DNA from 2 places in the Vagococcus coleopterorum genome. Region 2 is predicted to be linked to the other one. Evidence: a T-box and tRNA genes for the amino acid it is inferred to sense, from the RefSeq annotation. Region 2 holds a T-box; the other holds one or more tRNA genes.
What was found. The T-box of region 2 lies ahead of G7081_RS07405 (valine--tRNA ligase). A T-box ahead of a tRNA ligase gene usually reads a tRNA of that ligase, here a tRNA-Val.
Positions count from the first base shown of each region.

Region 1 (14,934 bases), 580 kb from region 2:
AATTACTGCGAAAATAAGGGGTTGGAGTTTGTTTCAGACGTCTGGGTTGGTCCCAAACCGAAGAAAAATATAGAATCTCAAGCCAGAAAAGTTCGATATGACTTTTTTAAAAAAGTTTATGATAGCTACCCTAGTCCTGTTTTGGTGACAGGGCATCATAAAAATGATTTGGCGGAAACAATATTAATGAAGCTGACTTCCGGCAGTCGGTTTAAAAACTTAGTCGGTATTAAAGGTCGAAATGAACTGGATGGTATGTTGGTTGTTAGACCTATGTTGGATTTTACTAAAAATCAGTTATACATTTACGCTGAAGCCAATCATCTAAAATACTTTGAGGATACGACCAATACAGATACCCGATATAAAAGAAATCGTATGCGGCATAAAATTGTTCCGTCTTTTTTGGACGAGAACCCTAGGTTTTTAAATCAAATGGCGAAGTTCTCTAAAGAAGTAACATTCGCTGCGGATATTATTGATAAGCATATAGAGGTTATTTCAGAAAAGGTTATTTCAGAAAAAGAAATGGGATGGGAAATCGATTTGGTAAGTTTTTTAACTCTAGCAGAATCAGAGAGGCATTTTGTGTTAGAGTCTCTTTTTCAAGATGCGCTGATTGAATCAGGAAGTCGGGTTACTGATAGGCAAGTAGAAGCTATCGAAAAAATGTTAGCCAGCCACCGACCTAACGGAAGGGTCGACTTAGAAAATGATTGGCAATTTATTAAGAGTTATGGGATTGCCAGTTTAACTAAAGTGAAAGCATCTGACATGCCCCCGGTTAATGTGTTGATAACTTCGAAGGTTGAAAGCATTGGTCTTCCGAATGGTAAATTAATAATTTCAAGCATTGCAGATAGCGAGGCTTGTGCAAAAGGGGATCACGAATTTGAATTGGAGTTGAAAAAGGAACAGTTTCCGTTGGTTGTCAGAAATTGGCAGCATGGCGATCGAATAGTATTCAATCAAGAAGGTCAACGTAAAAAAGTGAGTCGGATACTAATAGATAAGAAAATACCCCGAGAAAGACGCTCTGATTTTCTAGTTTTGATAGATAATAAGAAAGAAATATTAAGTCTTTTTTTAGGCGAGGAAAGTTATTTGAGTATTGGCTCAGAAACTGATAAAATACATTACAGGTTGACTTATTTCTCAGAAGAATAAGCAACAGTCGGAAGGGGAGCATTATGCTAGAAAAAGATATCGAACGCGTTTTTTATTCTCAAGAAGAAATTGCAGAAGTGACAAAAAAATTAGGTAAAAAAATTACAGCTGATTTCGCAGGAAAAGAACCTCTTGTTATCGGGATTTTAAAAGGTGCAGTTCCTTTTATGGCTGATTTAGTTAAAGAAGTAGATGTTCGTTTAGAAATGGACTTTATGGATGTTTCTAGCTATGGAAATGCAATGGTTTCATCAGGTGAAGTTAAGATTGTCAAAGATTTAGATACGAATGTGGCTGGACGTGATATTTTAATCGTTGAAGATATCATTGATAGTGGTCGCACATTGAAGTATTTAGTTGATTTATTTAAATATCGTCAAGCTAAGTCTGTTAAACTTGTGACGTTATTCGACAAACCAGAGGGGCGTGTCGTTGATATTGAACCGGATTATTTCGGTTATTTGGTTCCGAATGAATTTATTGTTGGGTATGGTTTGGATTATCAAGAGCAATATCGTAACCTTCCTTTTGTAGGAGTATTAAAACCAGAAATTTATGAAAATAACTAAACGTAGTTAGGTTTAGTTCTGAGAAGTAACAACTTTTAAGGGAGGCATTTATGAATAAAATGAAGACAAACAAAAACAAAAATCCAATGTATTATTTCTTGCTTGTTCTAGCAATGGCGATGGTTGTGTTTTTTGTTTTTGGTGACAACAAAAACCCAGGGTCAGAAATCAATTACTCTAAGTTTTCTGAAGAGTTAAAGGGAGAAAAGATTAAAGAGTTAACGATTGAGCCGGTTAGTGGTGCCTATCGTATTTCGGGTACATTCTTCGATAAGCAAAAAGTCGAGGATAAAGGACTGGCTATCTTCGGTTCCACAGCAATGCCGAACGATCGATTTACAACGCTTGTTTTGCCGAACGACGCAACTTTAGCTGAGATTACTAAAAATGCAGAAAGTTCAAAAACAAAAGTGCATATTAAAGAAGAATCAAGCAATGGGATGTGGTTAGGGGCGTTACTTTCGTTCTTACCTATCATTTTAATGGGCTTCTTCTTATTCATGATGATGAGTCAAGGTCAACAAGGTGGTGGCGGACGCGGAGTGATGAACTTCGGTAAGTCTAAAGCTAAAGAAGCAGATAAGAGTGCTTCAAAAGTTCGCTTCTCTGATGTTGCAGGTGCAGAAGAAGAGAAACAAGAATTAGTTGAAGTAGTTGAGTTCTTAAAAGATCCTCGTCGATTTGCAGCGTTGGGCGCACGAATTCCAGCGGGTGTGCTACTTGAGGGCCCTCCCGGAACAGGTAAAACGTTATTAGCTAAAGCAGTTGCGGGTGAAGCGGGTGTTCCGTTCTACTCGATTTCAGGTTCTGATTTCGTCGAAATGTTTGTCGGTGTTGGTGCGAGCCGTGTTCGTGACTTGTTTGAAAATGCTAAGAAAACAGCGCCATCAATCATTTTCATTGATGAAATTGATGCTGTTGGTCGTCAACGTGGTGCCGGAATGGGTGGCGGACATGATGAACGTGAACAAACTTTAAACCAACTATTAGTTGAAATGGATGGTTTCGGTGGTAATGAAGGTGTGATCGTTATCGCTGCCACTAACCGTTCTGATGTATTGGACCCTGCGTTACTTCGTCCAGGTCGTTTTGACCGTCAGATTTTAGTTGGTCGTCCGGATGTTAAAGGTCGGGAAGCTATTTTGAAAGTACACGCTAAAAATAAACCGTTTGATCCTGAGGTTGATTTAAAAGTTGTTGCACAACAAACACCAGGTTTTGCGGGTGCTGATTTAGAAAATGTTTTAAATGAAGCAGCTTTAGTAGCGGCTCGTCGTAATAAAAAAGTAATCGATGCTTCAGATATCGATGAAGCACAAGACCGTGTTATTGCTGGTCCGGCTAAGAAAGATCGAGTTATTAGCCAACGCCAACGTGAATTGGTAGCTTACCATGAAGCGGGTCACACGATTTGTGGATTAGTTCTTGATGATGCTAATACAGTTCATAAAGTAACGATTGTTCCCCGTGGTCGAGCGGGTGGTTACATGATTGCTCTTCCTAAAGAGGATCAATTCTTGATTACTCGTAATGAAATGTTTGAACGCATTGTTGGTTTGTTAGGTGGACGTACAGCTGAAGAAATTACTTTTGGCGTACAAACAACTGGAGCTAGCAATGACTTCGAACAAGCAACTGGTTTAGCTCGTAGTATGGTTACTGAATATGGGATGAGTGAAAAATTAGGACCAGTTCAATACGAAGGGAATCACCAAGTGTTTGTCGGCCGTGATTATGGTCAATCAAAAGCGTTCTCTGATCAAGTTGCTTATGAAATCGATCAAGAAGTTCGTGCAATTTTAAGTGAAGCCCATGAGAAGGCTCGTGAAATTATTGAAGAACACAAAGATACCCACAAATTAATTGCAGAAAAATTACTTGAGTTTGAAACGTTAGATGCGCGTAGTATCAAATCGTTATTTGAAACAGGTGAAATGCCTGCTGATGTCATCGAAAATGAAGCGAAAGATGAAGAAGCAAAATCTTTTGAAGAATCTAAAAAATCGTTAGAAGAAAAAGATGCTGAAGCAACTGAGGTTTCTGAAGTTCCTAAACGTAATGAAGGAATTGTTTCAGATGATACAAAAAATGTAGAACAAACATCAACAGAAGATTAATCTGTTTCGTGTAGGGGAAGTGGGTTGCAATTGCAACCCACTTTTATTTTAAAAATATAATGAAGTAAGGTGACAGTTATAATGGAAGATCATTTGCTTAAAGCCATCTGTTTTGATGGTCAAATTAGAGCGTTTGCGGTTAATGCAACAAAAGCAGTTGGAGAAGCACAAAAAAGACATGATTCGTGGAACACGGCAACAGCGGCTTTAGGGCGTACTATGGTGGGTTCGATAATGTTAGGCGCGATGAATAAAGGCGAGGATACAATTACAGTTCGTATTCAAGGAGATGGCCCTGCTGGTCAAATTATTGTAGGAGCTAACGGTCGTGGAGATGTTAAGGGGTATATGCAAAATCCTCAAGTTGCCATTCCTCTAAATGCTGTAGGTAAGATAGATGTTCGAGGGGCTGTCGGTACAACTGGGAGTCTGAGCGTTACGAAAGATTTGGGTTTGAAAGAAGCATTTTCCGGACAAGTGCCACTTGTTTCGGGAGAATTAGGTGAAGATTTCACCTATTATTTAGCTAATTCAGAACAAGTTCCGTCGGCTGTTGGTCTAAGTGTTTTAGTTGATACGGACGATTCTGTTAAAGCAGCAGGTGGATTTATGATACAAGTGATGCCGGGTGCGACTGAAGAAACGATTTCTACTATAGAAGAAAGAATCAAAGAAATCCCGTTTGTATCTCGTTTGATCGAGGAAGGTGAATCGCCAGAAATGATTTTGAATCGTTTGTTAGGTGAAGAAAACGTTAAAATTCTTGATAAAATGCCAGTACAATTCAAATGTGATTGCTCGAAAGAGAAGTTTTCGGCTGCTTTGATTTCTTTAGGTGAATCTGAGTTAAGAGAGATGGCTGGAGAGGACCATGGGGCGGAAGCTGTGTGTCATTTCTGTAATAATAAATATCAGTTTACAGAAGTGGAATTAAACGATTTAATAAATGAAATGACTACTAAATAAAAGGGGAAACATTTTTATGTGGAAAATTGGAGATATAGAGATTCCTAATCCAGTGGTGGTTGCACCGATGGCGGGTATTAGTAATGCTGCTTTTCGTGTGACTGTTAAAGAGTTTGGTGCGGGGTTAGTTGTCTGTGAAATGATCAGTGATAAAGGGATTCAGTTTCGTAATAAAAAAACTTTGGAAATGCTTCATATCGAAGATAATGAATACCCGTTGAGCGTTCAAATTATGGGTGGCGGGAAAGATACATTAGTAGAAGCTGCTAAGTTTGTTGAAGAGAATACAGATGCAGCTATTATTGATATTAATATGGGGTGCCCAGTTAACAAAGTGATCAAAGCAGAAGCTGGAGCAAAGTGGTTGCTTGACCCTGACAAAGTTTACGAAATGGTAGAAGCTGTATCATCTGCTGTAGATGTTCCTGTAACGGTAAAAATGAGAACGGGATGGGATGATGACCATTTGTTCGCTATTCAGAATGCGTTGGCAGCAGAAAAAGCCGGGGCAGCTGCATTAGCTATGCACGGTCGGACTCGTGTTCAAATGTATGAAGGAAAAGCTAATTGGGATATTCTTCGCGATGTTCAAGAGCAATTGACGATTCCGTTTATGGGTAACGGTGATGTACGTACTCCGCAAGATGCTAAACGTATGTTAGACGAAGTAGGCGTTGATGGTGTGATGATTGGGCGTGCGGCTTTGGGAAATCCGTGGATGATTTATCAAACAAAACACTATCTTGAAACGGGAGAATTATTGCCTGAACCAACACCAAGGGAAAAAATAGCCACAGCTAAAATCCACTTGCAACGTTTAGTGGATCTGAAAGGCGAAATGATTGCGGCGCGTGAATTTAGACAACATGCGGCATATTATTTGAAAGGAATTCCTCGTGCAGCTAAAACGAAAGTAGCGGTTAACTTAGCGACGACACAAGCTGAAATGATTGAGATATTAGATGGTTTTGTCGATATGATTGAAACGAAGTCCATTCATAGATAGCGGATAAGCGGGTGAGGGCATTTTCTCCTTGCCTTTTTCGCTTTTGTTATGGCATTATAGACAGAAGAAGATGTATTAATGGATGGAGGAAAACCAAGTGACTGAGGAAGTAAATGCGCAACAAGAAATGAATGACCAATTGATTGTTAGACGTGAAAAAATGGCAGCGATGCAAGCTGAAGGTTTGGACCCGTTTGGCCAACGATTTGAAAGAACTCATAATTCGAAAGAATTAGTTGAGGCGTATGGCGAGTTATCAAAAGAAGAACTGGCAGAAAAAGAATTAACTGCGACGGTAGCGGGTCGTATGATGACTAAACGTGGTAAAGGTAAAGTTGGATTTGCTCATTTGCAAGATCGCGAAGGACAAATTCAAGTTTATGTACGTAAAGATGCAGTTGGAGAAGAAGAGTACGAATTATTCAAACAAGCGGATTTAGGTGACTTTATCGGCGTGACTGGGACAATTATGAAAACAGATATGGGTGAGTTGACAATTAAACCAACAAGCTTAACTTTCTTGACGAAAGCTTTACGTCCGTTACCTGATAAATATCATGGCTTGCAGAATGTTGAACAACGTTACCGTCAGCGTTATTTAGATTTGATTAGTAATCGTGAAAGTTTTGATACATTTGTTAAGCGTAGTCAAATTATCAAAGAGATGCGCAACTATTTAAATGATAACGGTTATTTAGAAGTTGAGACACCAACATTACATAATATGGCTGGTGGAGCTGCAGCTCGTCCGTTCATCACTCATCATAATGCTTTGGATATGGAATTGTACTTACGTATTGCCTTAGAATTACATTTGAAACGATTAATCGTTGGTGGAATGGAAAAAGTATATGAAATTGGCCGTGTATTCCGTAACGAAGGAATTGATACAACGCATAATCCTGAATTTACAATGATGGAAGTTTATACTGCGTATGCCGATTACAGAGATATCATGGACCTGACGGAAGGGATCATTCAACATGTTGCTGAAAAAGTGAATAATAGCCTAACTGTCGAATACGGTGAACAAACTATCGATTTAGGTGGTAAGTGGGCACGAATTCATATGGTTGATGCAATAAAAGAGAAAACAGGTGTTGATTTCTGGCAAGAAATGACAGATGAAGAAGCTCGTTCAATTGCAAAAGAGCATAACGTACATGTTGAAAAACATATGGATTTTGGTCATGTTGTAAATGAGTTCTTTGAAGAGTTTGTTGAAGATACGTTAGTTCAACCGACATTTATTTATGGACATCCAACATCAGTTTCTCCATTATCTAAGAAGAATCCTGAAGATGGACGTTTCACTGACCGTTTTGAAGTGTTTATCGTAGGTAAAGAATATGGTAATGCCTTCACTGAGTTGAACGACCCGATTGATCAAAGAGAACGCTTTGAAGCCCAGGCTCGTGAAAAAGATCTTGGTAATGATGAAGCCCATGGGGTTGATAACGACTTTATCGAAGCGCTAGAATATGGTATGCCACCAACGGGTGGTTTGGGTATCGGAATCGATCGCCTAGTGATGTTGTTAACAAATTCTCAATCAATTCGCGATGTTTTATTATTCCCTACAATGAGATAAATAAAAAGCAACCATTTTTTGGTTGCTTTTTATATTTTATAATGCGTAAAAAGCTTGTTTTCAAGTCTGTTTCATATAGAAAGTTCATATAAAGGTAGATAGAAAAATAAAATAAAATTTTTTATAAATATTTTGTTGACAGAGTCAACTAATCTTGTTATTATGATTAAGTCGCTAAGGCACAGCCTGAACGACAGAATAGACCTTTGAAAACTGAACAAAGTAAGACGAACCAAACGTGTAGGATGTTGTTCTCATTAGTTGAGACGACAAACTAAATTTTAACGTTTTTTATAAAAACGTAAGTGAAGTAACATTCGCTAGCAAACAACAAATGAGCTGTTTCGTAAGAAACAATCAAAACTTTTATTGAGAGTTTGATCCTGGCTCAGGACGAACGCTGGCGGCGTGCCTAATACATGCAAGTCGAACGCTTCTCCGAACCGGTGCTTGCACCAGTTCATATGAGAAGAGTGGCGGACGGGTGAGTAACACGTGGGTAACCTGCCCTTCAGCGGGGGATAACATTTGGAAACAGATGCTAATACCGCATAATTGGTTTCACCGCATGGTGAAACTATGAAAGACGCTTTACGGTGTCACTGAAGGATGGACCCGCGCTGCATTAGTTAGTTGGTGAGGTAATGGCTCACCAAGACCGTGATGCATAGCCGACCTGAGAGGGTGATCGGCCACACTGGGACTGAGACACGGCCCAGACTCCTACGGGAGGCAGCAGTAGGGAATCTTCGGCAATGGACGAAAGTCTGACCGAGCAACGCCGCGTGAGTGAAGAAGGTTTTCGGATCGTAAAACTCTGTTGTTAGAGAAGAACAAGTGGGAGAGTAACTGTTCCCGCCTTGACGGTATCTAACCAGAAAGCCACGGCTAACTACGTGCCAGCAGCCGCGGTAATACGTAGGTGGCAAGCGTTGTCCGGATTTATTGGGCGTAAAGCGAGCGCAGGCGGTTCTTTAAGTCTGATGTGAAAGCCCCCGGCTCAACCGGGGAGGGTCATTGGAAACTGGGGAACTTGAGTGCAGAAGAGGAGAGTGGAATTCCATGTGTAGCGGTGAAATGCGTAGATATATGGAGGAACACCAGTGGCGAAGGCGACTCTCTGGTCTGTAACTGACGCTGAGGCTCGAAAGCGTGGGGAGCAAACAGGATTAGATACCCTGGTAGTCCACGCCGTAAACGATGAGTGCTAAGTGTTGGAGGGTTTCCGCCCTTCAGTGCTGCAGTTAACGCATTAAGCACTCCGCCTGGGGAGTACGACCGCAAGGTTGAAACTCAAAGGAATTGACGGGGGCCCGCACAAGCGGTGGAGCATGTGGTTTAATTCGAAGCAACGCGAAGAACCTTACCAGGTCTTGACATCCTTTGACCACTCTAGAGATAGAGCTTTCCCTTCGGGGACAAAGTGACAGGTGGTGCATGGTTGTCGTCAGCTCGTGTCGTGAGATGTTGGGTTAAGTCCCGCAACGAGCGCAACCCCTATTGTTAGTTGCCATCATTAAGTTGGGCACTCTAGCGAGACTGCCGGTGACAAACCGGAGGAAGGTGGGGATGACGTCAAATCATCATGCCCCTTATGACCTGGGCTACACACGTGCTACAATGGATGGTACAACGAGTCGCAAGGTCGCGAGGCCAAGCTAATCTCTTAAAGCCATTCTCAGTTCGGATTGTAGGCTGCAACTCGCCTACATGAAGCCGGAATCGCTAGTAATCGCGGATCAGAACGCCGCGGTGAATACGTTCCCGGGCCTTGTACACACCGCCCGTCACACCACGAGAGTTTGTAACACCCGAAGTCGGTGAGGTAACCTTTTGGAGCCAGCCGCCTAAGGTGGGATAGATGATTGGGGTGAAGTCGTAACAAGGTAGCCGTATCGGAAGGTGCGGCTGGATCACCTCCTTTCTAAGGAATATAACGGAATCCTACAGGTTCGTTCTTACTTTGCTCAGTTTTGAGAGGTCTACTCTTAAAATTAGGGGCCTTAGCTCAGATGGGAGAGCGCCTGCTTTGCACGCAGGAGGTCAGCGGTTCGATCCCGCTAGGCTCCATTGACAACGTTGGTTGTCAACATTTGCTCATTGAAAACTGGATAGTTAAAGAAATTAATCAAAACAAACCGAGAACACCGCGTTGTGATAGTACTTTAGTGCTATTCATAAGAGTTTTTAAACAAAGTTCAAAACGCTGTTTAAAGGATCAGTGGAGCCTGTATCGCTACAGAGTGGAAACTGAAAGTCTAACATCATTGTTAGCAACATAGGTTAAGTTAATAAGGGCGCACGGTGGATGCCTTGGCACTAGAAGACGATGAAGGACGGGACTAACTCCGATATGCTTTGGGGAGCTGTAAGTAAGCTATGATCCAGAGATTTCCGAATGGGGAAACCCGGCAGCTGTTATAGGCTGTCATCATATACTGAATACATAGGTATATGAGGTGAGACGCAGAGAACTGAAACATCTAAGTACCTGCAGGAAGAGAAAGAAAATTCGATTACCTTAGTAGCGGCGAGCGAAACGGTAAGAGCCCAAACCAAGAAGCTTGCTTCTTGGGGTTGTAGGACTCAAATATGGTAGCTGTAGTTGATAGTCGAATCGACCTGGAAAGGTCAGCCGTAGTGGGTAAAAGCCCCGTAGGCGAAATGGACTGCACACCTATGAGTATCCTGAGTACGGCGGAACACGAGAAATTCCGTCGGAATCCGCGGGGACCATCCCGCAAGGCTAAATACTCTCTAGTGACCGATAGTGAACCAGTACCGTGAGGGAAAGGTGAAAAGCACCCCGGGAGGGGAGTGAAATAGATCCTGAAACCGTGTGCCTACAACAAGTTAAAGCCCGTTAATGGGTGATAGCGTGCCTTTTGTAGAATGAACCGGCGAGTTACGATAGCATGCGAGGTTAAGATGAAGAGTCGGAGCCGTAGCGAAAGCGAGTCTGAATAGGGCGAATGAGTATGTTGTCGTAGACCCGAAACCATGTGATCTACCCATGGCCAGGTTGAAGGTGCGGTAAAACGCACTGGAGGACCGAACCCACGTACGTTGAAAAGTGCGGGGATGAGCTGTGGGTAGCGGAGAAATTCCAATCGAACTTGGAGATAGCTGGTTCTCTCCGAAATAGCTTTAGGGCTAGCCTCGGATTAAGAATTGTGGAGGTAGAGCCACTGTTTGGACTAGGGGCCCATCTCGGGTTACCGAATTCAGATAAACTCCGAATGCCATATATTCATATCCGGGAGTCAGACTGCGAGTGATAAGATCCGTAGTCGAAAGGGAAACAGCCCAGACCACCAGCTAAGGTCCCAAAATATATGTTAAGTGGAAAAGGATGTGGGGTTGCATAAACAACTAGGATGTTGGCTTAGAAGCAGCCACCATTTAAAGAGTGCGTAATAGCTCACTAGTCGAGTGACCCTGCGCCGAAAATGTACCGGGGCTAAACATATTACCGAAGCTGTGGAGTGCACCATTAGGTGCATTGGTAGGAGAGCGTTCTAAGGGCGTTGAAGGTAGATCGTGAGGACTACTGGAGCGCTTAGAAGTGAGAATGCCGGTATGAGTAGCGAAAGACAGGTGAGAATCCTGTCCACCGTATGACTAAGGTTTCCTGGGGAAGGCTCGTCCTCCCAGGGTTAGTCGGGACCTAAGCCGAGGCCGATAGGCGTAGGCGATGGACAACAGGTTGATATTCCTGTACCAGTAATTATTGTTTGACCAATGGAGGGACGCAGTAGGCTAAGAAATCCGTGCGAATGGAAGTGCACGGCCAAGCAATGAGTTTTAGGGTGAGTCAAATGCTTACTCTTTTAAGAACAAGTTGTGATGGGGAGGGAAATTAAGTACCGAAGTTTCCGATGTCACACTGCCAAGAAAAGCTTCTAGTTAGATGATTACTGCCCGTACCGCAAACCGACACAGGTAGTCGAGGCGAGTAGCCTAAGGTGAGCGAGCGAACTCTCGTTAAGGAACTCGGCAAAATGACCCCGTAACTTCGGGAGAAGGGGTGCTGGTCTCCGGACCAGCCGCAGTGAATAGGCCCAAGCGACTGTTTATCAAAAACACAGGTCTCTGCAAAATCGAAAGATGACGTATAGGGGCTGACGCCTGCCCGGTGCTGGAAGGTTAAGAGGATGGGTTAGCTTCGGCGAAGCTCAGAATTGAAGCCCCAGTAAACGGCGGCCGTAACTATAACGGTCCTAAGGTAGCGAAATTCCTTGTCGGGTAAGTTCCGACCCGCACGAAAGGCGTAACGATTTGGGCACTGTCTCAACGAGAGACTCGGTGAAATTTTAGTACCTGTGAAGATGCAGGTTACCCGCGACAGGACGGAAAGACCCCATGGAGCTTTACTGTAGTTTGATATTGAATGTCTGTGACACATGTACAGGATAGGTAGGAGCCTTAGATGCCAGCACGCTAGTGTTGGTTGAGGCGTTGGTGGGATACTACCCTTGTGTTATGGCCATTCTAACCCGCACCACTAATCGTGGTGGGAGACAGTGTCAGATGGGCAGTTTGACTGGGGCGGTCGCCTCCTAAAGAGTAACGGAGGCGCTCAAAGGTTCGCTCAGAATGGTTGGAAATCATTCGTAGAGTGCAAAGGCATAAGCGAGCTTGACTGCGAGACCTACAAGTCGAGCAGGGTCGAAAGACGGACTTAGTGATCCGGTGGTTCCGCATGGAAGGGCCATCGCTCAACGGATAAAAGCTACCCTGGGGATAACAGGCTTATCTCCCCCAAGAGTCCACATCGACGGGGAGGTTTGGCACCTCGATGTCGGCTCGTCGCATCCTGGGGCTGTAGTCGGTCCCAAGGGTTGGGCTGTTCGCCCATTAAAGCGGCACGCGAGCTGGGTTCAGAACGTCGTGAGACAGTTCGGTCCCTATCCGTCGCGGGCGTAGGAAATTTGAGAGGAGCTGTCCTTAGTACGAGAGGACCGGGATGGACACACCGCTGGTGTACCAGTTGTTCTGCCAAGGGCATTGCTGGGTAGCTACGTGTGGACGGGATAAACGCTGAAAGCATCTAAGCGTGAAGCCCCCCTCAAGATGAGATTTCCCATTTCTTCGGAAAGTAAGACCCCTGAGAGACGATCAGGTAGATAGGCTAGAAGTGGAAGTACAGTGATGTATGGAGCGGACTAGTACTAATCGGTCGAGGACTTAACCAAGAATAAAACGTAGGATTCAAGGAATGTTTTGATTAAACTTTACTATCCAGTTTTGAGTGAGCAATTACTCAAAAGAAAATAATACATCACAAGTGTGGTGGCGATAGCAAGAAGGATACACCTGTTCCCATGCCGAACACAGTAGTTAAGCTTCTTAGCGCCGATGGTAGTTGGGGGTTTCCCCCTGTGAGAGTAGGACGTTGCCACGCTTAGTATTATTTTATCCCATGGAGGTTTAGCTCAGCTGGGAGAGCATCTGCCTTACAAGCAGAGGGTCAGCGGTTCGATCCCGTTAACCTCCATATGACTCGTTAGCTCAGTTGGTAGAGCATCTGACTTTTAATCAGAGGGTCACTGGTTCGAGCCCAGTACGGGTCATTAAAGAAATTTGCGGGTGTGGCGGAATTGGCAGACGCACTAGATTTAGGATCTAGCGCCTAACGGCGTGGGGGTTCAAGTCCCTTCACCCGCATTTATCTAGCCGGCTTAGCTCAGTTGGTAGAGCATCTGATTTGTAATCAGAGGGTCGAGGGTTCAACTCCTTTAGCCGGCACCATTAGCGGAAGTAGTTCAGTGGTAGAACATCACCTTGCCAAGGTGGGGGTCGCGGGTTCGAACCCCGTCTTCCGCTTTTTGTTTTGAAAGAAGCAAAAAAGCCAGTAGTTAATTCCAGCCGGGGTGGCGGAACTGGCAGACGCACAGGACTTAAAATCCTGCGGTGAGTAATCACCGTACCGGTTCGATTCCGGTCCTCGGCATTAGTGTTTGATTAAGATCAAATCACTTGTACCCATAGCTCAATTGGATAGAGTACCTGACTACGAATCAGGCGGTTAGAGGTTCGACTCCTCTTGGGTGCATTATAATAATTGCGGGAAGTAGCTCAGCTTGGTAGAGTACTTGGTTTGGGACCAAGGTGTCGCAGGTTCGAATCCTGTCTTCCCGATTATTATCTTCGCGGCGTAGCTCAGCTGGCTAGAGCGTCCGGTTCATACCCGGGAGGTCGGGGGTTCGATCCCCTCTGCCGCGATTAGCAATATCAGAGCTTGGACCTTTAGCTCAGTTGGTTAGAGCAAACGGCTCATAACCGTTCGGTCGTAGGTTCGAGTCCTACAAGGTCCATTTTTTATTTTGGAGGATTACCCAAGTCCGGCTGAAGGGAACGGTCTTGAAAACCGTCAGGTGTGTAAAAGCACGCAAGGGTTCGAATCCCTTATCCTCCTTTTTATAATATCGCGGGATGGAGCAGTTGGCAGCTCGTCGGGCTCATAACCCGAAGGTCGCAGGTTCAAGTCCTGCTCCCGCAATTCTCAAGAGATTGAGATTGGTTTTTGGTTTGGTAGTTCAGCTGGTTAGAATGCCTGCCTGTCACGCAGGAGGTCGCGGGTTCGAGTCCCGTCCAGACCGTTGATTTATTTAGTTGGCTTGATAGCTCAGTTGGTAGAGCACTTGATTGAAGCTCAAGGTGTCGGCAGTTCGATTCTGTCTCAAGCCATTTTTAGCGGGTGTAGTTTAGTGGTAAAACCTTAGCCTTCCAAGCTAATGATGGGAGTTCGATTCTCCTCACCCGCTTTGCTTTTAAAGCAAACCTATATATTATTAGGGCCTATAGCTCAGCTGGTTAGAGCGCACGCCTGATAAGCGTGAGGTCGATGGTTCGAGTCCATTTAGGCCCATTAATATCTTTTTAAATAAGGCCCGTTGGTCAAGCGGTTAAGACACCGCCCTTTCACGGCGGTATCACGGGTTCGATTCCCGTACGGGTCATGTACTACTTTTGGAGGATTACCCAAGTCCGGCTGAAGGGAACGGTCTTGAAAACCGTCAGGTGTGTAAAAGCACGCAAGGGTTCGAATCCCTTATCCTCCTTTTTATAATATCGCGGGATGGAGCAGTTGGCAGCTCGTCGGGCTCATAACCCGAAGGTCGCAGGTTCAAGTCCTGCTCCCGCAATTCTCAAGAGATTGAGATTGGTTTTTGGTTTGGTAGTTCAGCTGGTTAGAATGCCTGCCTGTCACGCAGGAGGTCGCGGGTTCGAGTCCCGTCCAGACCGTTTTATTTTTATTTGCGGGTGTAGTTTAGTGGTAAAACCTTAGCCTTCCAAGCTAATGATGGGAGTTCGATTCTCCTCACCCGCTTTGCTTTTAAAGCAAACCATATGTCATTGGGGCCTATAGCTCAGCTGGTTAGAGCGCACGCCTGATAAGCGTGAGGTCGATGGTTCGAGTCCATTTAGGCCCATTGATTTAAATATGGGGAAGTACTCAAGTGGCTGAAGAGGCGCCCCTGCTAAGGGTGTAGGTCGTTTACGCGGCGCGAGGGT
Region 1 covers NZ_CP049886.1:509,409-524,342, forward strand. Annotated here, with positions in the region: gene tilS (tRNA lysidine(34) synthetase TilS) at 1-1,167, shown strand, start outside; gene hpt (hypoxanthine phosphoribosyltransferase) at 1,191-1,736, shown strand; gene ftsH (ATP-dependent zinc metalloprotease FtsH) at 1,787-3,853, shown strand; gene hslO (Hsp33 family molecular chaperone HslO) at 3,935-4,819, shown strand; gene dusB (tRNA dihydrouridine synthase DusB) at 4,836-5,825, shown strand; gene lysS (lysine--tRNA ligase) at 5,908-7,416, shown strand; rRNA gene G7081_RS02590 (16S ribosomal RNA) at 7,782-9,340, shown strand; tRNA gene G7081_RS02595 (tRNA-Ala) at 9,414-9,486, shown strand; rRNA gene G7081_RS02600 (23S ribosomal RNA) at 9,698-12,611, shown strand; rRNA gene rrf (5S ribosomal RNA) at 12,705-12,820, shown strand; tRNA gene G7081_RS02610 (tRNA-Val) at 12,841-12,913, shown strand; tRNA gene G7081_RS02615 (tRNA-Lys) at 12,917-12,989, shown strand; tRNA gene G7081_RS02620 (tRNA-Leu) at 13,002-13,083, shown strand; tRNA gene G7081_RS02625 (tRNA-Thr) at 13,092-13,167, shown strand; tRNA gene G7081_RS02630 (tRNA-Gly) at 13,171-13,242, shown strand; tRNA gene G7081_RS02635 (tRNA-Leu) at 13,284-13,369, shown strand; tRNA gene G7081_RS02640 (tRNA-Arg) at 13,398-13,471, shown strand; tRNA gene G7081_RS02645 (tRNA-Pro) at 13,484-13,557, shown strand; tRNA gene G7081_RS02650 (tRNA-Met) at 13,568-13,641, shown strand; tRNA gene G7081_RS02655 (tRNA-Ile) at 13,660-13,733, shown strand; tRNA gene G7081_RS02660 (tRNA-Ser) at 13,745-13,834, shown strand; tRNA gene G7081_RS02665 (tRNA-Met) at 13,846-13,918, shown strand; tRNA gene G7081_RS02670 (tRNA-Asp) at 13,945-14,018, shown strand; tRNA gene G7081_RS02675 (tRNA-Phe) at 14,034-14,106, shown strand; tRNA gene G7081_RS02680 (tRNA-Gly) at 14,113-14,183, shown strand; tRNA gene G7081_RS02685 (tRNA-Ile) at 14,214-14,287, shown strand; tRNA gene G7081_RS02690 (tRNA-Glu) at 14,307-14,378, shown strand; tRNA gene G7081_RS02695 (tRNA-Ser) at 14,391-14,480, shown strand; tRNA gene G7081_RS02700 (tRNA-Met) at 14,492-14,564, shown strand; tRNA gene G7081_RS02705 (tRNA-Asp) at 14,591-14,664, shown strand; tRNA gene G7081_RS02710 (tRNA-Gly) at 14,679-14,749, shown strand; tRNA gene G7081_RS02715 (tRNA-Ile) at 14,779-14,852, shown strand; tRNA gene G7081_RS02720 (tRNA-Ser) at 14,866-14,934, shown strand, end outside.
Region 1: it encodes a tRNA-Val, which carries the amino acid that the T-box ahead of G7081_RS07405 (valine--tRNA ligase) is inferred to sense. The anticodon was not compared.

Region 2 (14,934 bases):
CCGGATGCATTTATTATTAAATGGTGCAGATAGCGCAGGTGTTTTAAATGCCTTAAAACCAATCTTCGGGATCCAAAACTTTTCACCAGCGATTCGTGTGGAGAAAGATTTGGATACGATTTATCAAACAGCGGTAGAGATGGTGAAAGAACACTACCAACCGGGGATGAGTTTCAAAGTGAATGCTCGTCGTGCCGATCATGATTTTGAATTAGATACCAATGAATTGAACCGTGAAGTTGGTTATCACGTGATTCAGGCTATTCCTGAAATTGATGTGAAGATGAAAAATCCTGATATTACCATGCGTGTGGAAATTCGTATGGATGGTGCTTACTTATCATGTGAGACAATCAAAGGAGCAGGTGGTTTACCTGTTGGTTCTAGTGGTCGTGGGATGTTGATGTTATCTGGTGGGATTGACTCACCCGTTGCAGGCTACTTAGCGATGAAGCGTGGGGTTGAAATTGAAGCCGTTCATTTCCATAGTCCACCTTATACAAGTCAACAAGCTTTAGATAAAGCTAAAGATCTAACCGTAAAACTAGTACCTTATGTCGGAAGTATTCAGTTTATTGAAGTGCCGTTTACTGAGATTCAAGAAGAAATTAAAAAGTCTGTTGATGAAGGTTATTTGATGACCATTACGCGTCGGTTCATGCTGCGTATTACAGATGAAATTATGAAACAACGCAAAGGTTTAGCCATCTTTAATGGTGAATCTTTAGGGCAAGTTGCCTCACAAACATTGCATAGCATGATTGCCATTAATGATGTGACAACAACACCGATTATTCGACCCGTCGTTGCGATGGATAAAAATGAAATTATTGAAGTAGCTGAAAAAATTGATACGTTTGATTTAGCTATTCAACCATTTGAAGATTGTTGCACAATCTTTGCGCCGCCAAAGCCCAAAACAAAACCACGTTTGGATCGTGCAATTGCTATGGAAGAACGGATGGATGTTGAAGGATTAGTTGCACGTGCTGTTGCAGGTATTAAAATTACTGAAATACAATCTGGTCAACGCTATTTAGCTGGTGATCAAGATGAATTTGATGATTTACTATAAAAGACTGAGCTTAGCTCGGTCTTTTTTTGTTTGTGAAGAGTGATTGCTAATGTTTCACAAGAATGGTACACTTGTAATGTGAAAAGTTTAACAAAGGAGTGAGAAGATGGCAGTAGAAGCAGAATTAAAAATCCCAAACGCCACAGCAAAACGTATACCTTTGTATTACCGATACTTAAGAACATTAGCAGAATCCAATGTTGAAAGAATTAAATCTCAAGAATTTAGTCAGCTGATTCAAATCCCATCAGCAACCATTCGCCGAGATTTTTCTCATTTTGGGGAGTTAGGCAGAAGTGGCTATGGTTATGATGTATCTTATCTGATCGAAGTGTTTGGCCACATTTTAAATACTCAGGTTAAGAAACCGCTAGCAGTTGTGGGAGCTGGAGATTTAGGGAAAGCATTAGCGAAAAATAATTTCCGTCGTAATGACAATTTACAAATAGAAGCTATATTTGATAATAACCCAGAAATCATTGGCACGATGGTTAATGGAATTGAAGTTCAAAGTGTTAAAGATTTTAGCAAAGTGATTAAAGCTAAGGGAATCACTACCGCTATCTCGACAGTGCCAAGCAAATATTCACAAGATGCTGTTAATCACATGGTAGAGGCAGGCATTACCGCCATCTTAAACTTTGCTCCAGGACGTGTGACAGTGCCAGATAATGTTAAAGTTCAATACATAGATTTAACGACGGAACTACAAACCTTAATATACTTTGATGAGAATTTTAGTTCGAATCACCAATTTAATTTTAGTAATCAGTAGTAAGCAGATTAATAGTCAATCGGATTCCTTAGTTCTATAATTAAGATAAGAAAAGGAGGGCGTTATGATGAAAATTTCAATTAAAGGTGAAGAGTTTACTTTGCCAGGTCAACCTGTTTCAGTAGGAGCCCAAGCTCCTGATTTCAAGATGCAAGATTTAGAGGACACAGTTAAAACTTTAGCTGATTTCCAAGGGAAGCCAACGATTATTAGTGTGGTACCAGCAATTGAAACGCGCATCTGTCAGTTGCAAACAAAACGTTTTAATCAAGAAGCTGGCAATATGCCTGAGGTAAACTTGGTGACAGTTTCGACGGATTCTAAAGAAACGCAAGCTAATTGGTGTGCTTCAGAAGGTGTCACAATGACCATGTTACGAGATGAAGATCGTGAATTTGGTAAAGCTTATGGCTTGTATTTAGCTGAAAAAGACTTTGATACACGAGCGCTAATTGTATTGGATACTAATGGTCAAGTTGCTTATGTGAAAGTCTCAGAGGAAGTTTCAGAAGAACCAAATTACCGTGCGGCGTTAGATATTGTGAACAGCTTAATCTAAGATTATCCAGATTGACGAATCAGTGTCTTCCGTGTAAAATAATACACAAGACAATGATTAAGAGGAGTAACTTCTGTCAGAAATGCTAGAGAAAAAATCCCCGGCTGAAAGATTTTTATTTCTAAAGAAGTGAAGGTAGCTTAATCGTCGAGTGACTGAACTAAAAGTAAGTCATTCCGATTCGTGATCGTTAACTCACTTAGAGAAATAGACTTAGTCTATAATTTAGGTGGTACCGCGTTAATTCGCCCTAAAACACAGGTGTGTTTTAGGGCTTTTTTTTATGATCATTGTCATCAGACTATTAAATAAACAAGACAGAAAGAAGGGGTAGTATGTCAGAAGATAAAAACTTAGCACCAAAATATGAACCCAATGCCGTTGAAGCAGGACGTTATGCTAAATGGGTAGCAGAAGGACGTTTTAAACCAAGTGAAGATCCCAATGCAGAACCATATTCAATCGTCATTCCACCACCAAACGTAACAGGTAAATTACACTTAGGTCACGCTTGGGATACAACACTGCAAGATATTATTATTCGTCACAAACGTATGCAAGGGTATGACACATTATGGTTGCCAGGGATGGACCATGCTGGGATTGCAACGCAAGCAAAAGTAGAAGGAAAATTAGCTGAAGAAGGTATTTCTCGTTATGACTTGGGCCGTGAAAAATTCTTAGATAAAACATGGGAATGGAAAGAAGAATACGCTGGACATATCCGTGAGCAATGGGGCAAAGTCGGTATTTCTGTCGACTACGACCGTGAGCGTTTCACGTTGGATGACGGACTGTCAGATGCGGTTAAGAAAGTCTTTGTTAAACTTTATGAAAAAGACTTGATTTACCGTGGTGAATTTATCATCAACTGGGATCCAAAAGCGAAAACAGCTTTATCAGATATTGAAGTGATTCATAAAGATGTGGAAGGTGCTTTCTACCACATGAGCTATCTGATTGCTGATGGCAGTGGTGACAGTGTTGAGATTGCCACAACTCGTCCTGAAACAATGTTAGGGGATACAGCTGTTGCTGTTCACCCTGATGATGAACGTTACCAACACTTAATTGGAAAAAATGTTATCTTACCTTTATTAAATAAAGAAATTCCTGTTGTTGCAGATGACTATGTTGAGATGGATTTTGGAACTGGAGTTGTAAAAATCACACCAGCCCACGATCCGAATGACTTTGAGGTCGGTAACCGTCATGACTTACCACGTGTTAACGTGATGGATGAAGATGGTTCTATCAATGAATTAGGCGGCAAGTATGAAGGTATGGATCGTTTTGAAGCCCGTAAAGCAATCATTGCTGATTTAGATGCCGCAGGTCGTTTAGTTAAGATTGAAAAAATGACTCACAGTGTGGGACATTCAGAACGTAGTGGTGTGGTTGTTGAACCACGTCTTTCGACACAATGGTTTGTTAAAATGGAACCACTGGCTAAAAAAGCAATGGATAACCAAGAGACAGATGACAAAGTTGAATTCTTCCCGCCGCGTTTTGAAAATACATTCTCAACTTGGATGGAAAATGTTCATGACTGGTGTATCTCTCGTCAATTATGGTGGGGCCACCGTATTCCAGCATGGTATCACAAAGAAACGGGTGAAATGTACGTGGGTGAAGAAGCACCTGCTGATATTGAAAACTGGAATCAAGATGAAGACGTCCTTGATACATGGTTCAGTTCTGCTTTATTCCCATTCTCAGGAATGGGCTGGCCAGATGAAGAAAATCCAGATTATAAACGTTATTTCCCTAACTCAACATTAGTAACAGGTTATGACATTATCTTCTTCTGGGTAAGTCGCATGATTTTCCAAAGTTTAGAATTTACTGACAAAGCACCATTTGAAAATGTTTTAATCCACGGCTTAATTCGTGCTGAAGATGGTCGTAAGATGAGTAAATCACTAGGTAACGGAATTGATCCGATGGATGTGATTGAAAAATATGGTGCCGATGCCTTGCGTTGGTTCTTATCAACAGGATCAACACCAGGTCAAGATATGCGTTTCAGCTACGATAAGATGGATGCTTCTTGGAACTTCATTAACAAAATTTGGAATGCTAGCCGTTTCGTCTTAATGAATACAGAAGATTTCACTTATGAAGATATCAACTTAGAAGGACACAAAACAGTGGCTGACCGTTGGATTTTAACGCGTTTAAATGAAACGATTGAACGTGTAAATACCCAATTCGAGAAGTTTGAATTTGGTGAGGCAGGTCGTCATTTATACAACTTCATCTGGGATGATTTCTGTGACTGGTATATTGAAATGAGTAAAGAAGTTCTTTACGGCGAAGATGAAACGCAAAAACAAATGACTCGTAGTATTTTAGTTTATGTTTTAGATAACATCACGCGTTTATTACACCCAATTATGCCATTCGTAACAGAAGCCATTTGGGAAAAAATTCCACATCAAGGTGAGTCGATTGTGATTGCAGATTACCCAACAGTCAACGCTGACTTATCTGATACAAAAGCAGCTGAAGGAATGGAAATTCTTAAAGAGTTAATTCGTTCAGTTCGTAATATTCGTTCAGAAGTGAATACACCATTATCAAAACAAATTACCTTATTAATTAAAACAACTGACGAAGATGCAGAAGGTTTCTTGAAAGAGAATACAAACTACATCGAACGTTTCTGTAACCCAGAAGAGTTAGAAATTTCACCAAGTATTGAAGCCCCTGAATTAGCCATGAGTGCTGTCATCACAGGCGCAGAAATTTACTTACCATTAGCAGACTTAATCAACATTGATGAAGAAATTGCTCGTCTTGAAAAAGAATTAGAAAAATGGACTAAAGAAGTGAAGATGGTTCAAGGTAAATTATCAAATGAACGTTTTGTTGCAGGCGCTCCAGAAGCAGTTGTAGCAGGTGAACGTGAAAAAGAAAAAGATTACTTAGAAAAACAAGCGGCAGTTAAAGAACGGATTGCGACACTTAAAAAATAACAGTTAGGAGGGGTTAGATGGAGATACAGGAAGCGATTGATTGGATTCACAGTCGACGTCCGCAAGGTCAGCGGCCTGGTCTAACAAGAATTGAAATCTTGTTAGAAAAACTAGCTAATCCCCACCGTAAACTGAAGGTGATTCATGTTGCTGGGACAAACGGTAAAGGGTCAGTGGTGGCTAACTTACGCGTGCTTTTAGAAGCCCAAGGCTTAAAAGTCGGGACATTCACTTCGCCCTTTATTACGGTTTTTAATGAACGCATTTCCATTAATCAGCAACCAATTCCTGATGAGGACTTAATTGCTTTAGTAGAAAAGTTCAAACCGTTGATTGTTGAGTTAGATAACGAGAAAGCAACCGCAGGCATGATTGAGTTTGAAGTGATTACCGCCATGATGTTTGATTACTTTGTGGAACAACAAGTTGATATTGCGATTGTTGAAGTTGGTTTAGGGGGGACGTTAGATTGTACTAACGTAGTCGCCCCGTTAATTTCAGTTATCACAACAGTTGGTTTAGATCACCAAGATATTCTTGGTCAAACTATTTCTGAAATCGCAGCACAAAAAGCTGGGATTATTAAACCTAGGAAACCAGCTGTCGTTGGTCGCTTATCAGAGGATACTTTAGCAGTTGTTAAGCAGAAAGCTGAAACAGAAGGATGTCAGTTAAGTGTATTAGCTGAGGATTTCAATATTCAGGATGTTCGAAGCTTAGGCTTGCAGGGTGAACGCTTCACTTTTGAAAATCGGAAACAGTGTTTAACTGAAGTCCCTGTACCGTTGATTGGTCAACATCAAGTTGATAATACGGCTGTTGCCTTAGAAACGTTTATACAAGTTTCAGAACTATTAAAACTTGAAGTTAGCACTGAGCAGATTCGGACAGCGTTGGAAACTGTCAGTTGGTCAGGGCGAATGGAACAACTAACTTCTGATCCGCTCATGATTATTGATGGGGCTCATAATGAGCCGGCAATCAATGTGCTAGTTGAAAATTGTCGCGACTTATTAAAAGGTAAGAAAACACACGTGATTTTCGCAGCGTTAAAAACAAAAGAAGCCAGTGGGATGTTATCAGAGTTGGCAACCATTCCTAACAGCCAGTTATATATTACGAGCTTTGATTATCCAACGGCTCTAAAGGTGTCGGATTATACAGCTATGAATTTAACTGTTGAATTTGAAAGTTGGGATGATTGGCAAAAACAGTTAAGTAGTTTGTTGAAAGAAATACCTCAAGATGACTGTATTTTGATTACCGGATCGCTGTATTTTATTTCCCAAGTTAGAGCGTTTATTTTAGGAGGACGATGAGATGGCAAAAGCATATAAAGGCATTATTTTTGATATGGATGGTTTGTTGTTTGATACGGAGTTAGTTTATTATCAAGCACAAAAAGCAGTAGCACCTAAATACGGTTTGACGAACTATACGAAAGAGTATTACTTACAATATGTTGGTCAATCAGACAAAGAGTTTCACCCAGCATTGTATCGTGATTTTGCTGATGCAGGTGAAAAAAATGTCAAAGGCTTCATTGAAGAAAGTTACGTTAAAGTAGAAGAGCTTTTTAGTGCAGGTAGTGTTCCGTTGAAACCAGGTGTTTTAGAATTGTTAGCTTATTTTAAAGAAAACAATATTCCTTGTGTGATTGCCTCTAGTAATTTCCGTCGTTATATTGATGTCTTGGTAGCGTCTAAAAATATAGGCGAGTACTTTGTTGATATTGTATCAGCCGAAGATGTAAAAAATGCCAAACCTGCCCCTGAAATTGTTTTGAAAGCAGCTAAGGTTTTAGCTGTGGATCCATCGGAGTGTTTAATGTTCGAAGACTCTGCCAATGGGATTAAAGCCTCTCATGGTGCAGGTGTTGATGTGATTATGGTTCCAGATTTAATTGAGCCAACACCCGCTTTAGAAGAGATGACTTTAGCGATTTTAGACTCGTTGCATGATGTGCCAGCTTACTTAGAAAAATAATTTAAAAAACTCCTTTAATCGTAGCTTATTGATAAGCTGGTGAGAGGAGTTTTTTTATGAAGAAAGAGATGGCATTGATTGGACCGAGAGAACGATTAGAAAATTCAGGGCCGTCAGCTTTAGCTGATTATGAATTATTAGCAATTGTCCTAAGAACAGGCTATCAAAATAGTGATGTTTTAACGGTTTCCCAAACCGTGCTAAAAGAATTTGAAACATTGTATGAGTTCAAGTCGGCAAGTTTAGAAGAACTACAACAAATTAAAGGGATTGGCTTAGTTAAAGCAATTGAAATTAAAGCGGCTCAAGAATTAGGTAAACGCTTAGAAAGCGCCAGTCAAATTAAATTAGGAGAAGTCGTGTCTAGTGAAAATTTGGGACAAATGATTTGCGCTGAATTGAAAGACTTTCAACAGGAGCACTTAATGGTTGTTTACTTAAATAATCATCATGAAATGATTAAAAAAGAAGTTGTATTTATAGGGAGTTTAACGGAGTCGGTAGCCCATCCAAGAGAAATCTTTAATCTAGCAGTCAAGTGTTCAGCGGCCAAAATCGTCTTAGCTCACAATCATCCATCGGGAAACTTAACACCGTCCAAAAATGATTTAGCATTTACGGCTCGCTTGAAAAGTTGTGGGGAGTTAATGGGAATCGAGTTGCTAGATCATTTTATTGTTAGCAGTCAAGGCTATTTGAGTTTTAGAGAGAAAAGTTTATTAAAATAAAAAAGGAACTGCAGATGCAGTTCCTTTTTTTAAAAATTAACGTGCGCGACTTTTGCGCATTGCTTTACGACGGTTTTCTTCAATTTCAGCTTCTTTTTCTTCAACTGGTTCGATGACTTTTTTCTTAACTGCAAATAATGCGCCAGCGGCAGTTCCGATAGTCAAGGCAGTTCCTGTAAGGATACCTGATACGAATTTTTTCATAAAACACACCTCTTTCTGATTGGTTCTAACTATATTATCTATCAAAAAGGCTGAAAAAGCCAGTCAAAAGAATAACAGATAAGTGTATCTTTCATTGAGAAAATGCTAAACTATATAAGAAGTGGAGGTTGAGACTATGACTAAAATTTTTGCTCATCGTGGCAGTAAAGGGACACATCCAGAGAATACTTTACCAGCTTTCCGTGAAGCAGTACGTGTAGGGGCTGACGGGGTTGAATTAGATGTCCAATTAACCAAAGATCAAGAGTTAGTGGTGATTCACGATAATGACGTTGACCGGACGACTGATGGAACTGGTGAAATAACAGATTTTACTTTATCAGAAATCAAACAATTAGATGCAGGTTCATGGTTCAAGCCGGAGTTTTCTGGCGAACGGATTCCCACATTTGTTGAAGTTTTAACTTGTTTGCAAGAAGAGGGCTTTACTGGCATCTTAAATATTGAAGTCAAAACAGACGAAAAAGAGTATCCTGGAATTGAAGCTAAAGTGATTGAATGTTTAAATCAGCAAGAGTGGTCTTTCCAGGTGGCTTATTCAAGCTTCAACTTTTCAACATTAGAAAATTTAGCTGAATTAGATCCAACGAGAGAAATCTGCCATATTATGTATGCGAAACAAAGTGAGATTGAGATGGTGAAACACGTACCATTTATTAGTGGCGTCCATCCTAAAATCACGTGGATTCAAGAAAATCCAGAGCAAGCAGTAACGTATCCTTTACCATTAAGACCTTGGACGGTGAATCAAGTGGGAGATATGTTATTAGCTTTTGAGTTAGGACTTGCAGCTATTCATACAGATTATCCGGAACAAGCAAAATTGCTATTAAAAAGTTACCAAGAGAGATAGGAATAAATATGCCAAGTAAAGAAAAAGTATGTGTCATTGTAGGACCAACGGCTGTTGGCAAAACAGCTTTAAGTGTGGAACTAGCAAAACAGTATAATGGGGAAATTATTAGTGGCGACTCGCTGCAAATTTATCGTGGTTTAGATGTGGGGACAGCTAAAGCGACAACAGAAGAACAGCAAGGTGTCCCTCATCATCTACTAGATATTTGTGAGTTGGGAGATAGCTATTCTGTTGCTGACTTTAAAGAAACGGCCCGTGGCTTGATTACCGAGATAACAGCTCGTGGAAAGTTACCAATAGTAGTAGGTGGTACGGGGCTTTACATTCAAGCCTTATTATTCGATTTTGAACTAGGGAGCGCTGAAGGTGATGTTACCAACCAAGCCTTGCGTGATGAGCTAGAAGAGTATGCTGAAACATACGGTACCATGCAATTGTGGGAACGCCTACGTAGTCAAGATCAAGCCGCAGCTGATTTGATTCATCCTAATAATGTCCGCCGTGTGATTCGTGCGATTGAAGTGATTGAGCAAACAGGGATCAGTATGACAGCTCAACCTAAAGTAGACTTCAAAGATTTGTCAGAGTCCTGCTATGACGTAAAGCTAATTGCTTTAGAATCTGACCGTCAGGCGTTGTATGACCGGATTAATAACCGGATTGAGAGTATGTTAACTAACGGCTTGTTAGCAGAGGCTCAACAAGTTTATGATTTTGGTCCTAGTCAAGCAGCTCAGGGGATTGGTTATAAAGAGTTCTTCCCGTATTTTGAAGGGGAACAAACCTTGGAGGAAGCGACGGAGTTTGCCAAACAACAATCTCGTCGTTATGCTAAGCGTCAGTTAACGTGGTTTAGAAATCGCATGACCTGTGAGTGGTGGGATTTAACGCAAAGTCCAGAAACAATGGTAGATTTATCGAATGATGTGGCAACGTGGTTAACTAACTAAAGGAGGGGTGTCATGTTTAAAGAAAAAGAACGAGTGGTAGTTGTCGGCGTAGAAACCGCAGATAACTATCGTTATTTTGAAGAGTCTCTCCGTGAAGCGGCTAATTTAATTGAAACAGCCCAAGGTGTGGTAGTGCATGAAGTTATCCAGAAGCGACCGGCTGTTGACCGTAAGACGATTGTCGGTAAAGGTAAGTTAGAAGAGTTGGTTCAGTTGATTGATGCTTATGAAGCTGATTTAGTTGTCTTTAATCAAGAACTAACACCGCGCCAAAGTCAGTTGTTAAGTGAAGCTTGCCAAGTTAAAGTGATTGATCGCGTACAATTAATTCTAGATATCTTTGCCATGCGTGCGCAGTCTAAAGCGGGTAAATTGCAAGTGGAATTAGCTCAATTGAATTACTTGTTACCTCGTTTAACAGGTCAAGGTGCAGCCTTATCTCGTCTTGGTGGTGGGATTGGGACGCGTGGACCAGGTGAGACGAAATTAGAAACGGATCGTCGTCATATCCGTAATAAAATCACTAATATTAAGACAGAGTTAAAAGAAGTTGCTGCCAGTCGTGAGCGTAACCGCCAAAAAAGACAATCAACTGGCATCTTCCAAATTGGCTTAATTGGTTATACGAATGCTGGTAAGTCAACCTTGCTAAATCGTTTAACAAATGCAGAAGCCTATTCTCAAGATCAGTTGTTTGCGACGTTAGATCCTTTAACAAAACAATGGCAATTAGCAGAAGGGTTTGAAGTAACACTAACGGATACGGTTGGTTTTATCCAAGACTTGCCAACCCAATTAATCGAAGCGTTTCAATCGACGTTGGAAGAAAGTCGCAATATGGACTTACTGCTACATGTAGTAGATGCTAGTTCTGCTGATCGTGATTTACAGGAACAGACCGTCTTGAAATTGATGGATGAGTTAGAGATGGATGATGTGCCAGTCTTAACAGTCTATAATAAGATGGATCAAGTCGAACAAGCAGATTTCACCCCAACTTTATTCCCGCATATTCAAGTATCAGCTAAACGACCGGAAGATCGCCAAGTGATTGAGGCGGGTATTCGTCAGCGTTTGATGGAGCTGTTCATACCCTATGAGTTTGAATTAGCTGTGGACCAAGGGTATAAGTTAACCAAGTTAACAACGGATACTTTAGTCATTAATCAAGAGTTTGATGAAGAACAAGAAGTTTATCGAGTAGCTGGTTTTGCGCCAGAAAATTCTCGTTGGTTACCTAAAGAAGAATCAGAGTGGTAAAAGAAAGTCCTAACACTGTTAGGGCTTTTTTATTTTGATGTCAGATTATCTAACATCATTTGTTGACCGCTTTATTTCAATTGGTATATTATAAATTAATAAGGGGGATAACCATCATGCAGACAAAAGAAATGCTGAAATCGCGAGCAGTTTTCCCGATTGGTACAGTCATGAAATTGACAGATTTATCGGCTCGACAGATTAGATATTATGAAGAACAAGGTTTTTTTCGAGCAGAACGTTCTGAAGGCAATCATCGAATGTATTCTTTAAATCATGTGGACCTTATATTGGATATTCATGAAGCGATAGCTTCTGGAGATACGATTGATAGTTTGAAAAAACGTTTTGAGAAAAAAGTCGAAACAAAAAAAGTCATTCACTGGAGTGAAAATGACTTATCGGATAGGCAAGTTCGGGAGTTGTTTCAAGAAGAATTTATCATTCAGAGTGGCATGCAAAGTAATAAAAAACTTTAAGGTAAGGGAGTTTGATTTATGACTGATACGACAAAAAGAATTGCTGAAATAAAAGAAATGGTGGAACGTGAAAATGTTCGTTTTTTACGTTTGATGTTTACTGATGTCATGGGCACAATTAAAAATGTTGAGGTTCCTGTCAGCCAACTTGATAAGGTACTAGATAATAAAATGATGTTTGATGGCTCATCAATTGATGGCTTTGTCAGAATTGAAGAAAGCGATATGTATTTATATCCAGACTTGAAGACGTGGCTAGTTTTTCCTTGGGACACAGGTGGTGGGCGAGTAGCTCGCTTGATCTGTGATATCTATATGCCGAACGGGCAACCTTTTTTAGGGGATCCTCGTGGAAACTTAAAACGTGTTGTGTCGCAAATGAAAGAGCTAGGTTTTACAGAATTCAACCTTGGACCAGAACCAGAATTCTTCTTGTTCAAACTAGATGAATTAGGTAAGCCAACCTTAGATTTGAATGACAACGGCGGATATTTTGACTTCTCACCACAAGATTTAGGGGAAGATTGTCGTCGTGATATTGTTTTAGAATTAGAGAAACTAGGGTTTGAGATTGAAGCTTCACATCATGAATGTGCTCCTGGTCAACATGAAATCGACTTTAAATACGCAGATGTGATTGAAGCTTGCGATCAAATTCAAACCTTTAAGCTGGTTGTTAAAACGGTGGCACGCAAACATGGCTTACATGCGACTTTTATGCCGAAACCTTTGCATGGAATTGCTGGTTCTGGGATGCACTGCAATATGTCCCTTTTCACGGAACAAGGAAATGCCTTCTTTGATCCCAAAGGAGAACAAGAATTGAGTCAAACTGCTTATCATTTCTTAGGTGGCTTGTTAGAACATGCCCGTGCTTACACAGCGATATGTAATCCAACGGTTAATTCGTATAAACGCTTAGTTCCTGGATTCGAAGCACCAGTTTATGTAGCGTGGAGTGGTCAAAATAGATCACCGCTAGTTAGAGTTCCGGCATCGAGAGGAGTTTCGACTCGTTTAGAATTAAGGTCAGTTGATCCAGCAGCTAATCCGTATTTAACGATGGCGGTTTTATTAGCGGCAGGTCTTGATGGGATAAACAATAAAATTCAACCACCAGCTGAAGTGAACCGTAATATCTATGTGATGGATGCAGAGGAACGAGCAGCGGCAAATATTACTGATTTACCATCAACATTACACAACGCCATGAAAGCTTTACGCGAAGATCAGGTGATGAAAGAAGCGCTGGGTTCACATATCTATGCAAGTTTTATGGAAGCTAAAGGAATTGAGTGGCATTCTTTCCGTCAACAAGTTTCTGAATGGGAGCGCGAGCAGTATTTAGAATTGTTCTAAAGAGAGGGCAACCTCTCGACTTTTAAAAATAAAAAGCATAAAATATGGGTATTAGGAACAAAGGAGTGGAACCAATGCCTGTGTTAAATGCAACACCCGCAGTGATTGCCAAAGTCAGTCAATTTTATAAAGCGCTTAGTGAACCAACTCGCTTACGTATATTGACGATTTTATCAGAGTCAGAAAAAAATGTATCAAGTATCGTTGCTGAAATCGGATTAGAACAATCGGCCGTTTCTCATCAACTAAAAATATTAAGAGATGCTAATCTAGTTAAAACACGTCGTGAAGGTAAAGGGATTTTTTATTCTCTATCCGACGATCATGTTGTTGATATTTTGGGGCAATCATTTACCCATGTCAAACATTCAAAATAAAAAAGCAGACCAAACTGGTCTGCTTTTTTTTATTACCCCACACCAAAGTGTGAATTTAAATTTAGTTCGTCTAAGACGATAGAGGCTGTTTCCTCAATCGAAAGGTCAGCGACGTTAATCACGATACAGCCTAGTTTGTCGTACAAGTCTTGAGCGTAAGCTAATTCTTCTTGAATCTTGTCGATGTTTGAGTAAGCTGTATCAGGACTTAACCCGTAAGCTTTCATTCGTTCTTGGCGAATTTTGTTCAAGATTTCAGGATTGTTTGTTAAGCCAATGATTTTAGCGGGATCCATTTCCCAAAGCTCTTTTGGAATAGAAGCTTGGGGAACTAGTGGCAGGTTAGCCACTTTTAAATTTTTATTAGCTAGGAATAAACTTAGGGGTGTTTTAGATGTTCTAGAAACACCAAGTAAGACGATATCAGCGTCTAAGAAACCTTTAGGGTCTTTTCCGTCATCATATTTCACGGCGAATTCCATGGCTGTAATTCGGTTAAAGTATTCTTGGTTTAAAGAGTGAACAGCACCAGCAATCCGCTTTGGTTCGATCGATGTGCGATTTGAAATTTCGTTAACCAATGGCGATAATAAATCCATACAGAATAGGCCATTTTCTTGGCAATAGTCATTGGCAATTGCAATAAATTCTTTAGAAATTAACGTGTGAATGATTAGTGCATTTAGTTCTTTAGCTTTTTCTAATGCTTGTAATAAGGATTCCTTTTCACTGACGAAGGTTTGATGAGTAAAGGTAATATCCAAGTCTTCATATTGTGATACAGAGGCTTGGGCTAATTTTGAGGCCGTTTCACCTGCTGAATCAGAGATGATAAAAATATTTACATTTGTTTTAGTCATAGGTAAGCTCCCTTGCAATTGTCTTTCTTATATTATAGCATAGAGCTAAGAGAAGAGGTGGACAGATGGGCTGTAAACAAGTATTTAAGGCTTTGGATATTTTAAAAAAGAACGGCTTTAAGACGACAAAAAAACGAGAAGAAATTCTGCGTTATTTGTTTGAAGCGGATCGTTATACGAGTGCCAAAGAAGTTTACCAACATATGAATAAACTCTATACCGGAATCAGTTATGATACAATTTACCGCAACCTGAATGATTTTTCTATCCATGGCGTGATTGAAGAAACTGAATTGAATGGCGAAAAAAAATTTCGTTTCCACTGTAGCCACGACAATCATGAACATCATCATCACTTTATTTGTACAAACTGTGGCAGTACAAAAGAGATCAATATGTGTCCCATGGGTTATTTTGAAGATCAACTAGCAGATTGTAAAATTACAGGTCACCGCTTTGAAATTTTT
Region 2 covers NZ_CP049886.1:1,462,925-1,477,858, reverse strand. Annotated here, with positions in the region: gene thiI (tRNA uracil 4-sulfurtransferase ThiI) at 1-1,075, shown strand, start outside; gene G7081_RS07415 (redox-sensing transcriptional repressor Rex) at 1,182-1,850, shown strand; gene tpx (thiol peroxidase) at 1,915-2,409, shown strand; T-box leader at 2,454-2,665, shown strand; gene G7081_RS07405 (valine--tRNA ligase) at 2,745-5,387, shown strand; gene G7081_RS07400 (bifunctional folylpolyglutamate synthase/dihydrofolate synthase) at 5,405-6,706, shown strand; gene G7081_RS07395 (HAD family hydrolase) at 6,708-7,373, shown strand; gene radC (RadC family protein) at 7,430-8,101, shown strand; gene G7081_RS07385 (DUF3042 family protein) at 8,138-8,305, opposite strand; gene G7081_RS07380 (glycerophosphodiester phosphodiesterase) at 8,442-9,179, shown strand; gene miaA (tRNA (adenosine(37)-N6)-dimethylallyltransferase MiaA) at 9,188-10,132, shown strand; gene hflX (GTPase HflX) at 10,145-11,392, shown strand; gene G7081_RS07365 (MerR family transcriptional regulator) at 11,509-11,871, shown strand; gene glnA (type I glutamate--ammonia ligase) at 11,890-13,230, shown strand; gene G7081_RS07355 (ArsR/SmtB family transcription factor) at 13,305-13,607, shown strand; gene G7081_RS07350 (pyruvate, water dikinase regulatory protein) at 13,640-14,467, opposite strand; gene G7081_RS07345 (Fur family transcriptional regulator) at 14,533-14,934, shown strand, end outside.